Regions from separate parts of the Oerskovia sp. NPDC060338 genome, predicted to be linked through region 2. Evidence: riboswitches for the same ligand, from Rfam matches in the RefSeq annotation. Region 2 holds a riboswitch; each other region holds the start of a gene.

Region 1 (5,103 bases), on a different contig from region 2:
CCAGCAGGACCGAGATCCGGCAGGACCGAGAGGTTCGCCCGACGGCGCACGCGGTCAGCCCGTCAGGAGTGACGGCGTCCGCGGGAGGCCCCGAACGGCCCGCCCACGAACAGCCCCAGGCCGAGCACGAACCCGAAGTCGTACCAGTTCCCGTTGTTGTGGACCTCGTAGATGTTCACCGTGTCGGTGAACAAGGAGATCACGAACGTCACGGGCACGATGATGCCCTGCCACAGACCGAGCCAGAACCCCGCGGGACTGCCGTCCGCGGTGGGGGTGCCGACGTCGGGGTTGGGCCCAGGGGCGCAGGCCGCGAGCGCCAGCGCGGCGAGGACCAGTCCTGCGGCGAGGGCGATGCGTCGGCCTCGTGGTGACGTGAGCGCGGTGCGGTGGGACGTGACGTCCTGCGTCGGGTGCATGGCCGACCTCCTCGTGGCTGGACCGGACGGTCGCCCCCAGCATCCGCCGTGCCGCGCCCCGGCTCAACCGCAGGCTCGCCTCCGCCACCCGGCGCAGGCGCTGACCGCGAGTCGCTGCTGCACCTGGCCGGGCGGCCTCGGCACGACGTAGAGCGCCTCGTGGTGCGCTCCAGCATGACGTTCGTCGCGGTCCTGCTCCGACCTGTCGTCGGGGCGGGCGCGAGGCTCCGCGGTCAGGACAGGGGGCGTGTGCTCGTGGTGTCTGCCGCACGGACGCGGCGCACGCGTTGCCAGGTCTTCAGGGCACTGCGTGCTGCGCTCGCGACCGTGCTTCCGTTCGCGATGGCCGCGGTCTCCTCCGCAGGGTCTGCTGCGACGACGAGCAGCGGCTCGTGGACCAGGTCGCTCCCGGTGCGCCCGAGGGCACGGACCGCCCAGTACCGGGTTCTGGTGTCCGGACTGGCGGCCTGGTCGAGGAGCCAGGTCGTCTGGTCGGGCTCGATCGCGCCCAGGGCGTTCGACACGTAGCCCAGGAGCCCGAACCGAGGCTCGACGAGCTCGCGGCGCAGCCCGAGCGCGGCCCCGGACCCGCCGAGGTCGGCAAGGGCAGCGGCCGCGCTCTCCCGGACGCGGTGGTCCGTGTCGCCGAGCACGTCGACGAGGGTCGGCACGGCCTCGTGCGCCCCCAGGACGTCGAGCACCTCGCAGCCGACCGTCCGCTCGTAGGTGACTGGTGAGTCGAGCAGGGCGAGGGCGTAGGGCACGGCTCCCCGGAAGCCCGCGCGTCCGCAGGCTGCCGTGAGGTACCAGGGTGCCGACGCCCCGTTCTCGAGGGCGCGCAGCATCGCCGGCTCGAGCGACGCGTCGGCGAAGGCGTAGAGACGGTTGAGAGTCCGCTCGAACGTGCTGATCGGGAACCGCTCGAAGCGCAGCACGACGTCGCGCAGGGCGTCGGCGGCCTCCCGGTCGCCGGCCAGGGCGCGTTCGGCGGCGGCGTCGACAGCGTCCTCGTCGACCGCGGGATCCGGGTCGAGGAGCCGGGCGAGCAGGTCGTCGGTCATCGCGAGGCCGAGCCGCGCGACGGACGCGGGTGGACGGGAACGCTGAGAACCATGGGGCGAGCATAGGGGGCCGGCCGACCGCCGGGTCTCCTCCGAGCGGGTCCGCTACGGTGGTCGCACCGACGTCGACGACGACCACCGAGGTGACCGCCATGCCCCGCCGCACCGTCCTGCTCGCCGGAGCCGTGGCGGCGTCGTGCGGCTCCCTGGCGCTGGCCGCCGCGCTGGGCGCGACCGGGCCGGTCGCGATCCCGCCGCAGGGGCCGTGGATCGTCGGGGTCGACGCGTGGCCCGACGGGATCGACGTCTGCATCGAGGACCCTGCGGTCGAGTACGCCGTGACACCGCTCCCTCTGCCGCCGCTCCCGACGACGGTCGCTTTCGTCCCCGGCGCCGTCCGCGAGGACGTCGAGCGGGTCGTGACGTGCCTGGACCGGTACGTCCCGCTGTCGAGCATCGACGTGATGACCGTGCCGGCCGGGGTCTCGTAGGCGCCCCCCGCTGATCCGCCCCCGGGCGACACCTGGTGGTCTCCGCCGACCGTCCGGTCCGGGTGCCCGCTATCCTTCCCCCGAAGACACGGGGTGCCCGCTCCCACGAGCCGGGCTGAGAACACACCCGTCGAACCTGATCTAGCTAGCACTAGCGAAGGGATGTCGGCAATGTCGCTTGCTGCCACCACACCTGTCCTGCCCCGACCCGAACCCGCGTCCAGCACCGCACGAGAACGCGTCGGGTCGCCCGGGGCCGAGGCCTCCCGCCCCCGCGTCCTGTCCATCGCGGGCACCGACCCGACGGGAGGCGCCGGGATCCAGGCCGACCTCAAGGCGTTCGCGGCGCACGGCGCGTACGGCATGGCGGTCACGACCGCCCTGGTCGCGCAGAACACGCACGGCGTCCGCACGGTCCACGTCCCGGGCGCGGACTTCCTGACCGAGCAGCTCGACGCGGTCTCGGACGACGTGGTGATCGATGCCGTGAAGATCGGCATGGTCGCCGACGAGGCCAATGCGCGTGCCATCGCGACGTGGCTCGGCCGGGTGCGTCCGCCGTTCGTCGTGCTCGATCCCGTCATGGTCGCCACGAGCGGCCACCGCCTCCTCGACGAGGGGGCCGAGCAGGCGGTGCGCGACCTGGTCGCGCTCGCCGACCTCGTGACCCCCAACCTCCCCGAGCTGGCCGTCCTCCTGGGCGAGCCGGCCGCGACCACCTGGCCGGACGCCCTCGCCCAGGCGAGGCGCCTGCACGTGGCGAGCGGCGCCGTCGTGCTCCTGAAGGGTGGTCACCTCACGGGGGAGGAGTCGCCCGACGCGCTCGTGGGGCCCGACGACGTCACGACCTTCTCCGCGCCCCGCGTCGACACCGTGCACACCCACGGGACGGGGTGCTCGCTGTCGGCTGCGGTTGCGGCGCTCCGACCCCGGCGCGACGACTGGGCGGGCGCCGTGCGCGATGCGAAGACCTGGTTGACCGGCGCGCTGCGGGCCGGGGGAGCGTTGACGGTGGGCACGGGCCGCGGACCCGTCGACCACCTGGCGCACCTGCCCACGCTGGGCCTGCGGGCGTTCTCCGAGGAGGCCTGGGAGCGGATCGCGGGCTGGCGCGAGGCCGTCGAGAGCATGGGGTTCGTGCGGGCGCTCGCGGACGGGAGCCTCGCCGTCGAGGACTTCGGGTTCTACCTCGCGCAGGACGCCGCGTACCTCGCCGAGTACTCGCGCGTGCTGTCGCGGGCGAGCCAGCTCGCGCCGACGCCCGAGGCCCGGCAGTTCTTCGCGGGCGCGGCCGTCGAGTCGCTCGAGGTCGAGCAGGCGCTGCACCGTGACTGGTTGGGCGAGCACGCCGGGATGGACCGGGGGGCGGTCGAGAGCGTCGACCCCTCTCCCGTGACCGCCGCCTACACCAACCACCTGCACGCGGCGTCGAACGGGTCGTACGCGGAGACCGTCGCGGCGCTGCTGCCGTGCTACTGGCTGTACTCGTACATCGGCGACGTCCTGGTGCGCCGGGCGGGGGACCTCGACGGGCATCCGTACGCGCGGTGGATCTCGCTCTACGGCGACCCGGCCTTCCAGGAGGCGACGCGCACCGCGTGCTCTTTCGCCGACGAGGCCGCGCGCTGGGCCTCGCCCGCCGAGCGCGAACGCATGCTGCGCGCGTTCGAGCTGTCCTCGATGCACGAGTACCTGTTCTTCGAGCAGGGGATCGAGCGGCCGACCTGGCCCGAGGCGCCGGTCGGGGGCGCCGAGAAGTGAGCAGATGCCCCTGATCCGGGGGGAACGGGGGCATCTGCTCACTTCTCGGCGCGAGCGGCCGTCCTCACGCGCTCGTCGTCCCGCCGTCCGGGTACGAGCAGTCGTACCCGGGCGGCCACCAGCGCCACGACGTGCTGACCTCGTTCGACGACACGCCCTCGGGGCGCTCCGTGACGCACTGCGTGCGCATCTGGTCGAGCCCGACCGTCAGGTAGTAGACCGCGAGCACGCCCGTGAAGACGACCATGAGGACGGTCAGCGCCAGGCGCAGGCGGCGGTCCGTCCGCCGGGTGGGTTCGTCCTCGCCGGGGCGCGGCGGCACCCAGTCCCAGCTCACGAGGCGGCGCTCGGGACGAGCAGGACCTTGCCCGTCGTCGCGCGGCCCTCGAGCGCGCGGTGCGCGTCGGCCGCGCGGGCGAGCGGGAACGTCGCGCCCACGCGCACGTCCAGGTCCCCCGAGGCGACGAGCGCGAAGATCTCGTCGGCGCGCTCGATGAGCTCGGCGCGCGTCGCGGTGTAGTCGTCGAGCTTGGGGCGGGTCGCGAACAGCGACCCGCCCTTGTTGAGGCGCTGCAGGTCGAACGGAGGTACCTGGCCCGAGGACCCGCCGAACAGCACGAGCATGCCGCGGCGGCGCAGCGACGCGAGCGACGCCTCGAACGTGTCCTTGCCGACCGAGTCGTAGGCGACCGCGACACCCCGGCCGCCCGTGAGGTCGCGCACGATCGCGGGCAGCTCGGTCGTGAGGTCGTCGAGCTCGGCGTAGTTCAGGACGTCGGCCGCCCCGGCCGCGCGCGACAGCTCGGCCTTGGCCTCGGTCGAGACGGTCGTGATGACGCGCGCGCCGCGGCGCACCGCGAGCTGGGTCGCGAGCAGCCCGACGCCGCCGGCCCCCGCGTGCAGCAGGACGTCGTCCCCGGGCTGGACCGGGTAGGTCGAGGTCACGAGGTAGTGCGCCGTGAGCCCCTGGAGGGCCACGGCCGCCGCGAGCCGCAGGTCGACCGACTCCGGCACGGGGATCGCGACGTCCGCCGGGACGATCACCTGCTCGGCGTACGAGCCGGACGCGTTGGTCCAGGCGACGTGGTCGCCGGGCTCGAAGTCCGTGACGCCCGGGCCGACCGCCCCGACGACGCCCGCGCCCTCGGTGCCGACCACGTGCGGGAACTCCATCGGGTAGACCCCCGCCCGACGGTAGGTGTCGATGAAGTTGACCCCCGCCGCCGCGACCTCGACGAGGAGCTCGCCGGGTCCGGGGACCGGGGTCGGGAGCTCGACGAGCTCGAGGACGTCGGGGCCGCCTGCCTGGAGTGCCTGGATCGCGCGCATGGGGTCAGCCTAGGCGGGACGTCGGCTCAGGCGGTGGCCGGA
Region 2 (5,103 bases):
GTGCAGAACGGTGGCAACGGCTTCGCGTACGTGCCGACGGTCTTCACCGAGATGCTCGCCGAGCGCGGCGTCGAGCGCGAGGTGCTGCGCCGGCTGACGCACGACAACCCGGCGGCGATGCTGACGGCGTGACCGGGTGGCCGGCTGACCGCGAGGTAGAACGTGCTGCGCGAGGTAGTGCGCGGTGCGTTCTACCTCGCGCAGCACGTTCTACCTCGGCCCGGGGGACCCACCCGGCCGACGGCGACGCGAGCGTCGGGCGGTCGGCGCGCGACGTCGTCGGGCCGGTGGAAAACTCGGCCCATGCGATTCCGGACGACGATCCTCCAGAGCGGCAAGACGGCCACCGGCCTCCCCGTGCCCGACGACGTGGTCACCGCGCTCGGCGCGGGCAAGCGCGTCCCGGTGCGCGTCACGCTCGGCGGGCACACCTACCGCAGCTCGGTCGCGCCGTACCAGGGACGGTTCATGATCGCGCTCAGCGCGGAGAACAGGGAGGCCGCCGGGGTGTCGGGCGGCGACGAGGTGGACGTCGAGATCGAGGTCGACGACGCACCGCGCGAGGTCACGGTGCCCGACGACCTCGCGGCAGCGCTCACGGCCGAGGCGCGTGCGGCGTTCGACGAGTTGTCGTTCAGCCGTCGGCGCGCGCTGGTCGAGCCGATCGAGGCCGCGAAGACCCCCGAGACCCGGCAGCGGCGGATCGACAAGGCCGTCGCGGACCTGGCTCCCGGCGGGTAGGTCCCACGCCGGAGATCCTCGGCAGGACGACGGTCGGCCCCGGTCCCCGGGGGCAGCACGCCCTACTCCGAGCCCGCAGGCCCTCCCAGCAGCGCGAACGCGCTCTCCGCGGTGTCGACCAGCACCATCGGGTCCGCGAGCACGGCCGGGTCCGTGGCGGCGAGCTGCACGGTCACGACGTACGTGTCGCCCTCGGCGTCCTCCGCGAGCCACGAGCCCGCCAGGACGCCCGGCGCGCTGCCGCCCTTGAACGCGACGTAGGGCCAGGCCGTCGTGTCGACCTCGATGCCGGGGTTGACCGAGAGCACCTCACGGACCACGGGGTCCTGCTCGCCGCGGTCGTGCAACCAGACGTGCGCGGCGCACAGGTCCGACGACGTCGCGAACCAGTCGACGTCGTCCTGCCACACGGGCGTGGTCACTCCCGCGGGGTCGACGTCGAGGGGCCCGCCGGGCAGCGCGTCGAGCATCGCGCGCCGTTCCGCGGTGCCGGCCGCGGCCCACCCGGTGGCCTGCGACGGCGAGCCCCACGCGATCGCGAACGCGTCGCGGGTCGTCAGGAACGGGGTGTTCAGGGACGGGTCGGCGTGCCCCAGCTCGGCCTGCGCGCGTTCGACGGCGTCACGCCCCACGGCCTGGACCAGCAGGTCGGTCGCGGTGTTGTCGCTGATCGAGATCATGAGCCCGGCCGCCTCGCGCACCGTGACCACGGTGCCCGTGGGCGCGTCCTGGAGCTGGCCAGAGGGCAGCGACCGCACGTCGTCGGTCACGGTCAGCTCGTCGTCCCAGGTCAGCGTCCCGGCCTCGACGGCCTGCGACACCGCGCCCAGCACGTAGAGCTTGAAGATCGAGCCGAGCGGCAGCACCTCGTCCGGTTCCGTGCCGCCGGGGGCCTCCTCGACCGCCTGGCACGTCCCGTTGTCCAGGACCTGGGCCACGAGCAGCGAGCTCTGCGCGTCCACGGCGTCGAGGCGTTCGCCCAGCTCGTCCCAGCTCGCCGCGGGCTCGCGGTGCGGGTCGTCGCCCGGGCCGAAGAACAGGGTCTCGATGCGGCTGTCCGCATCGACCCCGATCTGCATCGTGAAGTACTGACCGCTCGCCCCGACGATCGTCAGCGCGGACTGCTTCTCGTCCGCGTCGACCACGTCGACCGAGACCGGCACCCACTCCCGGTCCGCGCGGAGCTGGTCAAGGACGGGCACGAGCTGCGCGGCGGGAACCTGGTCCAGGAACGACCGGGCGAACCGCCGGTCCAGCGTCGCGGCGTCGGGCGAAGCGTCCGCGTTGAGCACCTCGAGCACCCAGCCGGCCGCCTTGCCCACCGTGCCGCCGGGCAGCGCGACCGCGGTCGGGGCCGCGCTCGGCGTGGGCGGCACCTCGGAGCCGTTCCCGGACGACGAGCACCCGGTCAGTGCGAGCCCCACGACGAGGAGGCCTCCGACGAGGGGTGAGCGACGGCGTCGGGCAGCAGAGAGGGAGGGCATCGAGACACCCTACGGAACGACCCTCGCGCGGCGGGTGCGGACCCGCCGGTGCCGCCCGACCCCGGTCTCAGGACGCGCGGGCCGCGAGCCGCGTCACGACGCGCTTGGCCTCGCGCCCCGCGAAACGGCGGGCGAACACGCTCGCGGCCGCAGCGGCCGCGGCGAACGTGACAGCGCTGATGATGCCGACCTCGGGGTCGTCCAGGTCCTTGGGGGCGTCGTGCCCCGTCGCCTTGGCCCACGCGAAGCTCACGACCTTCTGCGCGACCCAGCCCGCGGCCAGCGTCAGGGCGACGGTCGCGACCTTCTCGGTGAGGGTCTGCTCGTTCTCGGCCATGTGGACCTCCTGGTGAGGGTGCGGCGGGCGGGGCGCGCCGCGCGTCGTGCACGTGCCCGACGGCGGAGCTCAGGTCCCACCGTAGCCGTCGCCCCGGGCGGGGCGCGCCTCGGGCGAGACCACACGCCGGACCCCTGCCCGCGCCGTCGGGCCGCGGTGTAAAGTCGCAGGTGAACGACAGGGGAGCGCCGACCGCCCGGAGACAACGGGCAACAGGCGCTGAGAGTGCGGACCACCGCAGACCCTCGAACCTGATCCGGTTAGCACCGGTGGAGGAAGTCGGGCTTCTCCAGCCTCGCTCACGGACCTTCCGTGCGCGAGGTCCCCCTCCTGTGACGTCCAAGGAGGACACGTGAACACCATCAGTACCCGCCGCGGCCCCGCTCACAAGATCGGCCTCGGTCTCGTCGGCGGGCTCAGCGCGCTGGCTCTCACGGCCTGTGCCGGGTCGACCGACACAGGCGCGGGCGACACCTCGAGCGCGGAGGCGAGCACCGTCACGCTCGTCACGCACGACTCCTTCAACGTGAGCGAGGACGTCCTCGCCGCGTTCGAGAAGGAGTCCGGGCTGACCGTCAAGCAGGTCGCTCCCGGCGACGGCGGAGCGCTCGTCAACCAGCTGATCCTGACCAAGGACGCGCCGCTCGGCGACGTCGTGTTCGGCATCGACAACTCGTTCGCGACCCGCGCGATCGACGAGGGCGTGCTCGAGCCCTACACGCCCGCGGGCCTCGCCGACTCGGCGGCCCAGTACGCCGTCGGGGACGGCGAGCTCACCCCCGTGGACCTCGGCGACGTCTGCGTCAACGTCGACCACGCCTGGTTCACGGCAGCGGGCATCCCCGAGCCCGTGACCCTCGACGACCTGACCGAGCCCGAGTACAAGGACCTGCTCGTCGTGACCAACCCCGCGACGTCGTCGCCCGGGCTGTCGTTCCTGCTCGCGACCGTCGGCGCCTACGGCGAGGACGGCTGGGAGGGCTACTGGAGCAAGCTCGAGGACAACGGCGTCAAGGTCGCTGACGGATGGTCCGACGCCTACTACGTCGACTTCTCCGGCTCCGAGGGCAAGGGCCCGCGCCCCCTCGTGCTGTCCTACTCGACGTCGCCCGCGTTCACGGTCACCGAGGACGGCACCGAGACCACGACGGGTGCGCTGCTCGACACCTGCTTCCGCCAGGTCGAGTACACGGGCGTGCTGGCCGGGGCCAAGAACCCCGAGGGCGCCAAGAAGCTCGTCGACTTCCTCGTGAGCGACGCGTTCCAGGCCGACATCGCCGACAACATGTACATGTACCCGGCGGACGCGGACACCGAGCTGCCCGAGGGCTGGGCCGAGTTCGCGCCCCTGTCCCCGTCGCCCTTCGAGGTCGCGCCGGCCGACATCACCGCCCACCGCGACGAGTGGATCAAGGCGTGGACGTCGACGGTGATCGGCTGAGCACGTTGCCCGTGAGCCGCGGCGTGCCCGCGGCGGTGCAGCGCGGCGGGCGGGTCCTCCTGTGGGGGCTCGCCGCCGGGCTGCCGCTGCTGTTCCTCGGGGTGTTCTTCGCGTGGCCCGTCGTGACGCTGATCGCGCGCGGGTTCGTCAGCAACGGCTCCCTCGACCTCTCCGGCTTCGCCGAGGTGTTCTCCGAGCCGCGGACCTGGCGGATCATCGGGCTGACGCTGTGGCAGGGCGTGCTCGGGACCGTGATCTCGGTGCTGCTCGGCGTGCCCGGCGCGTACGTGCTGTACCGGTGCCGGTTCCGGGGGCGCACGTTCCTGCGCGCGTTCGTGACCGTGCCGTTCGTGCTGCCGACCGTCGTGGTCGGGGTGGCCTTCCGCTCCCTGCTGGTCGAGGGCGGGCTGCTCGGGTTCCTGCGGCTCGAGGGGACGTTCGGGGCGATCGTCCTGGCCCTCGTGTTCTTCAACTACTCGGTCGTGGTGCGGACCGTCGGCGGGCTCTGGGAGCACCTCGACCCGCGCGCCGAGGAAGCGGCTCGCGCCCTGGGCGCCTCGCCCTGGCGTGCGTTCCGGTCCGTGACGCTGCCGTCGCTGGCCCCGGCCATCGCGTCGGCCGCGTCGATCGTGTTCCTGTTCTGCGCCACGGCGTTCGGGGTCGTGCTCGTCCTGGGCGGGGTCCAGTACGGGACCATCGAGACCGAGATCTGGATCCAGACCACGCAGTTCCTCGACCTGCGCGCGGCCGCGGTGCTCTCGGTCGTGCAGCTCGTCGTGGTCGTGGTCGCGCTGAGCGTCGCCAACCGGACCCGCACCCGCCGCGAGCGCGCGCTCCACCTGTCCGCGGCGACGTCCGCCGCCCGGCCGCTGCGCCTGCGGGCCGACGCGGCCCCGCTCGCGGTGACCGCCGTCGTCGTGCTGGGCCTGATCGCCCTGCCGCTCGTCAACCTCCTCGTGCGCTCGTTCCAGACCCCCGACGGCTGGAGCCTCGCGAACTACGCGAACCTCGGCACGACCGGCGGCCGCAACGCCCTGAGCGTGACCGTGTGGGAGGCCACGGCCAACTCGCTCCGGACCGCCGCGATCGCGACCCTGCTC
Region 3 (5,103 bases), on a different contig from region 2:
CGTCGTGTGCATGGACGTCCGCATGCCCGGCGGGGACGGCATCACGGCGACGCGCGCGCTCGCGGGACCGGGCGTCGTCGACCCCGTGCCGGTGCTCGTGGTGAGCACGTTCGACCTGGACGACTACGTGTTCGGTGCCCTGGAGGCCGGGGCGAGCGGGTTCCTGCTCAAGGACGCCGAGCCCGACGTGCTGGTCGACGCGGTGCGGCGCGTGGCGTCGGGCGAGGGTCTCGTCGACCAGACGCTCACGCGCCGCGTGATCGACGAGTTCGCCCGACGACGGTCCCCCGCCGCGCCGGACGAGACCGCCTCGGGACTGCTCACCGCGCGCGAGCACGACATCCTGGCGCTGCTGTGCCGCGGGCAGTCGAACGCCGAGATCGCCGCGACGCTGTTCCTCGAGGCGAGCACCGTGAAGTCGCACCTGAGCCGGATCATGACCAAGACGGGCATGCGCGACCGTGTCCAGCTCGTGGTGTGGGCGTACGAGCACGGGATCGCGGCGCCGTCGGCACGGTGACCCGGCCCAGGTAGGACGTCCTGCGCGAGGTAGTGCGCGCTGCGTCCTATCTCGCGCAGGACGTTCTACCTCGGCGCCACGGGCTCGCTCGGCGCCACGGGCTGGGCGGGAGTCACGGGGAGGTACACCCGGCCGCCCGCGTCCGCGAACTCGCTCGACTTCTCCGCCATGCCGGCCTCGATCGCCTCGACCGACGTCAGCCCGTTCTCCTCGGCGTACTCGCGCACGTCCGCCGAGATCCGCATCGAGCAGAACTTGGGCCCGCACATCGAGCAGAAGTGCGCGGTCTTGGCGGGCTCGGCCGGCAGGGTCTCGTCGTGGAACGCGCGGGCCGTGTCCGGGTCGAGCGAGAGCGCGAACTGGTCGTGCCAGCGGAACTCGAACCGGGCACGGGACAGCGCGTCGTCCCGGAGCTGCGCGCGCGGGTGGCCCTTTGCGAGGTCGGCCGAGTGCGCCGCGATCCTGTACGTGATGACCCCCGTCTTGACGTCGTCGCGGTCGGGCAGCCCCAGGTGCTCCTTGGGCGTGACGTAGCAGAGCATCGCGGTCCCGGCCTGCGCGATGATCGCGGCCCCGATCGCGGACGTGATGTGGTCGTACGCGGGCGCGATGTCGGTCGCGAGCGGGCCGAGCGTGTAGAACGGCGCCTCCTCGCACAGCTCCTCCTCGAGGCGCACGTTCTCGACGATCTTGTGCATGGGGACGTGCCCCGGGCCCTCGATCATGACCTGCACGCCGTAGGACTTCGCGACCTTGGTCAGCTCGCCCAGCGTGCGCAGCTCGGCGAACTGGGCCGCGTCGTTGGCGTCCGCGATCGAGCCCGGGCGCAGGCCGTCGCCCAGCGAGAACGTCACGTCGTAGTCGCGCAGGATCTCGCACAGCTCCGCGAAGTGCGTGTACAGGAACGACTCCTGGTGGTGCGCGAGGCACCAGGCAGCCATGATCGAGCCGCCGCGGGACACGATGCCCGTGACGCGGCGAGCGGTCAGCGGGACGTAGCGCAGGAGGACGCCCGCGTGCACGGTCATGTAGTCGACGCCCTGCTCGGCCTGCTCGATCACGGTGTCGCGGTAGATCTCCCACGTGAGCTGTGAGGGATCGCCCTTGACCTTCTCGAGCGCCTGGTAGAGCGGCACGGTCCCCACGGGGATCGGGGAGTTGCGCAGCACCCACTCGCGGGTCTCGTGGATGTCCTTGCCCGTCGAGAGATCCATGAGGGTGTCCGCGCCCCAGCGGGCGGCCCACACCATCTTCTCGACCTCCTCCTCGATCGAGGACGTCACGGCCGAGTTGCCGATGTTCGCGTTGATCTTCACGCCGAACGCCTTGCCGATGATCATGGGCTCGATCTCGGGGTGGCGGCGGTTGGCCGGGATCACGGCCCTGCCCCGCGCGACCTCGTCGCGCACGAGCTCGACGTCGACGCCCTCGCGGGCCGCGACGAAGCGCATCTCGTCGGTCACGACCCCGGCCCGCGCCCAGGCGAGCTGCGTCCGGGCGCCACCCGTGCCGCGCTCGGTGGTGGCGGCGTTGGGCCGGAGCCAGGACGCACGCAGGGCGGGCAGGCCCCCCGCGAGGTCGAACGCCGCGGGGTCGTCCGACGCGGTGTACGGGCCCGAGGTGTCGTACAGGTCCAGGTGCTCGCCGTTGCTCAGGTGCACGCGGCGCTCGGGGACGCGCAGGTGCGCGGCGCCCGGGACGGGGTGGTGGACCTTGGCGGACCCCGCGATGGGTCCGGTCGTGATGGTGTGCGCGGGCACAGCGGTCTCAGAGCTCATTGCTCTCTCCCTACGTCGGCATGATCCGAACAGGTTCGAACGGTCGGCGGCGCTGAGCCGCCCTCTCAGCTCGCTGCTGCGAGCTCCCGTGGGTGTGTGGAGTTGTGGGTCGTGCTGGTGGTGCGGTGGTGCGGTGTGCTGGGTGGTGCGCGGCCACCGTAGCGCACGGCGCTGGGCGCCGGCGCGCGCGTCCCACGACCGCCCCTCTCCCCGTGAGTGCGGAGTTCTTGCGAGAAACGCCGGGCGTGTCGCACAAGAGCTCCGCACTCAGCGACTGGCCTGGATCACCCGCCCGTGGGCGCGCCCTCCGCGATGTCGTCGGACGTGTCGGGCTGGTACACGCACACCCACAGCGCCCCGGCGCGCACGCTGACCTCGAGCTTCCTCGACGGCTCGATCACGTCGCCGTCGAGCTGGCGTGGCTGCGGCCGGTCGGAGATCACCGAGATCCGTGACCCGCGCAGCACCTCCATGTTGGGGACGCGCCTGCGTCCACGCAGCACCCCGACGAGGAGCTGGACCCAGTGGCCCAGGTTGCGGGGCGCGAGGATCGCGACGTCCATCTGCCCGTTGTCGGGCACGGCGTCGGGCAGCAGGTTGACGCCCGCCTGGAGCTTGCCGACGTTCCCCACGAGCACGCTGCGCGCCCGACGGCGCAGCACCGGCCGGTCGTCCACGCGCACCTCGACCTTCATCTCGTCGTCGGCGAGGTGCTTGAACGCCGAGACGACGTAGGCGAGAGCACCCGCCTTGGCCTTGAGCGCTGTCGGTGCGTCCTCCATCATCGCGGCGTCGAGCCCCATGCCCGCCATGACGGCGAACGCCTGACCGTCGACCTCGCCGACGTCCACGGCGCGGCGCCCGCGGTCGAGCGCGAGGCGGATGCCGTCCTCCGGGCTCGGCGGGATGCCGAGGTTGGTCGCGAGGAGGTTGCCCGTGCCGCCGGGCAGGACCGCGAGCGCCGCGTCGGTCCCGACGAGCCCCTCGATGCAGGCTCGCACGGTGCCGTCACCGCCGCTGACGAACACGACCTCGGCGCCGTCGTCGACGGCCTGCCGGGCCTGGCCGGTGCCGGGATCCTCGGCGGTCGTCTCGAGCCAGGCGGGGGCGGGCCAGCCCGCGTCGGCGAGCTGGGACTCGATGGTCCGACGGAGCTCGTCGAGCCCATCGACCCGGTTCGGGTTGACGATGACCGCCGAGCGGAGCGGGGCGTGGTCGAGACGTTGCTGGGCGGCGGGCTCGGGCGTTGCTTCGGGGGACGGGTTCACACCTGAGTATGTCGCGGCGTGCACCGGCTCGCCCGGCAAGCGGACACCTCGGACCCTTCCGGGCGTCCTCAGTACCCGAAGACCTGCACCCAGGTGTTTCCCGCGCGCCCCAGTCCCATCGCCGTGAAGTCGCAGTTGAGGATGTTCGCGCGGTGCCCCTCGGACGCCATCCACGCGTCGACCACGGCCTGGGCGGTCTGCTGACCGGCCGCGATGTTCTCGCCGCCGGGCTGTGCGTACCCCTGGGCGGTCACGCGGTCGCCGAAGGTCCGCCCGTCGAGGCTCGTGTGGCTGAAGTACCCCTGGTCGACCATGTCCTGCGCGTGCAGGGTCGCGGCGCGGGCGAGCTGGTCGTCGGCGCGCAGGGCCGGGCAGCTCGCGGCCGCACGGTGCGTGTTGACGAGGTCCAGCACGGCGGCCATGTCTCCCGTGCCCGACGACGGGGCTCCCCCGGTCGAACCGGTTCCGCCCGTCGAGGGGGCGGGGTCCGCGAGCAGCGCGGCCTGGGTCACGGCGCCCGCCACGCCGTCGGGCTCGAGGCCCTGCGCCGCCTGGAACGTGCGCAGGGCGCGGTCGGTCCCCGCACCGAACTCGCCGTCGGCCAGGACCGTGGCCCCGTGCACCTGAAGCCGCTCCTGGATCGCCTGGACCTCGGGTCCGGTCGCGCCGAGCTGCGGCGGGCCTGCGGGGGCGGTCGCCTCGGGCGCGGGCTCTGGAGTCGGCTCCGGGGACGCCGCCGCGGGCGCGTCGGGGACCGGGGTGGTCACCTGTGCGTCCGGCGCGGTCTGCGGCGAGGTCGGCTGCCGTGCCGTACCGCCCTCGGCGAGGACCGGCCCGCGCGAGGCGTCGCTCCGGCTCGCGCGGTCGACGTCGCGGCCGAGCGCGGCGTCCCAGCGCGCGCCGATCGGCTCGAGCCCCGGTCCCTGGCCGCCGACCTCCTGGACGGCCGGGACCGCGAGCAGGCCGCCCACGAGGCCGAGCGTGACCACCATGACCTGGGGCAGCGCGGTCGCGCGACGCCCCTCGCCCCCCGCACGGGCGTGGCGGACGGCCTCGGCCCGGCGTCGGCGCCGGGCGGCGCCGGACGGCGGCGACGCGATCTGCTCGGCGCGACGACGCTCGGCCCGGGTCTGCGGAAGGTGGTCGGGCACGGGGGAATCCAGCGGCACGAGGGACCTTCCGTCAGTGGAACGTGGGCTGATCGTCCAGTATGCCCGTTCCGTGGGAGCGTGGCCAGGTTCGCAGACCTGGGCGGGACCTGCTCAGGTCCGTGCCCGGCCGGAGCTCTTGTCCCGCCTGCTGGGCTCGATCACGACCTGGCTCATCGGCCGCCGCTCCCGCTCAGGGCGTGCTCGGACGGCGCGACCCCGGCCAGGTCGGGCGAGGTCTCCCGGACGCGACCGCGACGGGTCAGCACCGACGTCCCGACGAGGACAGCGCCGACGACGGCCGTGATCACCATGCCCGGCGTGGCCGCGTTCCACCACCCGGCGCCCTGGAACAGCAGGGCCCGCCCACCGTCCGCGAGGAACCTCAA

Evidence for each region. A riboswitch is a leader RNA that binds a small molecule or an ion and turns the genes downstream of it on or off. The one in region 2 is predicted to bind thiamine pyrophosphate.
Region 1: another riboswitch for thiamine pyrophosphate. It lies ahead of thiD (bifunctional hydroxymethylpyrimidine kinase/phosphomethylpyrimidine kinase); the one in region 2 lies ahead of ACFWGN_RS00640 (thiamine ABC transporter substrate binding subunit).
Region 3: another riboswitch for thiamine pyrophosphate. It lies ahead of thiC (phosphomethylpyrimidine synthase ThiC); the one in region 2 lies ahead of ACFWGN_RS00640 (thiamine ABC transporter substrate binding subunit).

The regions. Positions count from the first base shown of each region.
Region 1 is NZ_JBHXCQ010000006.1:15,410-20,512, reverse strand. It holds gene ACFWGN_RS08835 (hypothetical protein) at 63-419, opposite strand; gene ACFWGN_RS08830 (HEAT repeat domain-containing protein) at 653-1,480, opposite strand; gene ACFWGN_RS08825 (hypothetical protein) at 1,633-1,971, shown strand; TPP riboswitch at 2,051-2,151, shown strand; gene thiD (bifunctional hydroxymethylpyrimidine kinase/phosphomethylpyrimidine kinase) at 2,143-3,732, shown strand; gene ACFWGN_RS08815 (hypothetical protein) at 3,797-4,069, opposite strand; gene ACFWGN_RS08810 (quinone oxidoreductase family protein) at 4,066-5,061, opposite strand; gene ACFWGN_RS08805 (ABC transporter ATP-binding protein) at 5,088-5,103, opposite strand, start outside.
Region 2 is NZ_JBHXCQ010000001.1:137,138-142,240, reverse strand. It holds gene ACFWGN_RS00660 (phosphotriesterase) at 1-132, shown strand, start outside; gene ACFWGN_RS00655 (YdeI/OmpD-associated family protein) at 304-741, shown strand; gene ACFWGN_RS00650 (serine hydrolase) at 804-2,225, opposite strand; gene ACFWGN_RS00645 (DUF4235 domain-containing protein) at 2,293-2,562, opposite strand; TPP riboswitch at 2,732-2,857, shown strand; gene ACFWGN_RS00640 (thiamine ABC transporter substrate binding subunit) at 2,915-4,003, shown strand; gene ACFWGN_RS00635 (ABC transporter permease) at 4,015-5,103, shown strand, end outside.
Region 3 is NZ_JBHXCQ010000012.1:29,282-34,384, reverse strand. It holds gene ACFWGN_RS15310 (response regulator transcription factor) at 1-520, shown strand, start outside; gene thiC (phosphomethylpyrimidine synthase ThiC) at 586-2,298, opposite strand; TPP riboswitch at 2,289-2,398, opposite strand; gene ACFWGN_RS15300 (diacylglycerol/lipid kinase family protein) at 2,583-3,566, opposite strand; gene ACFWGN_RS15295 (CAP domain-containing protein) at 3,635-4,717, opposite strand; gene ACFWGN_RS15290 (YhgE/Pip domain-containing protein) at 4,888-5,103, opposite strand, start outside.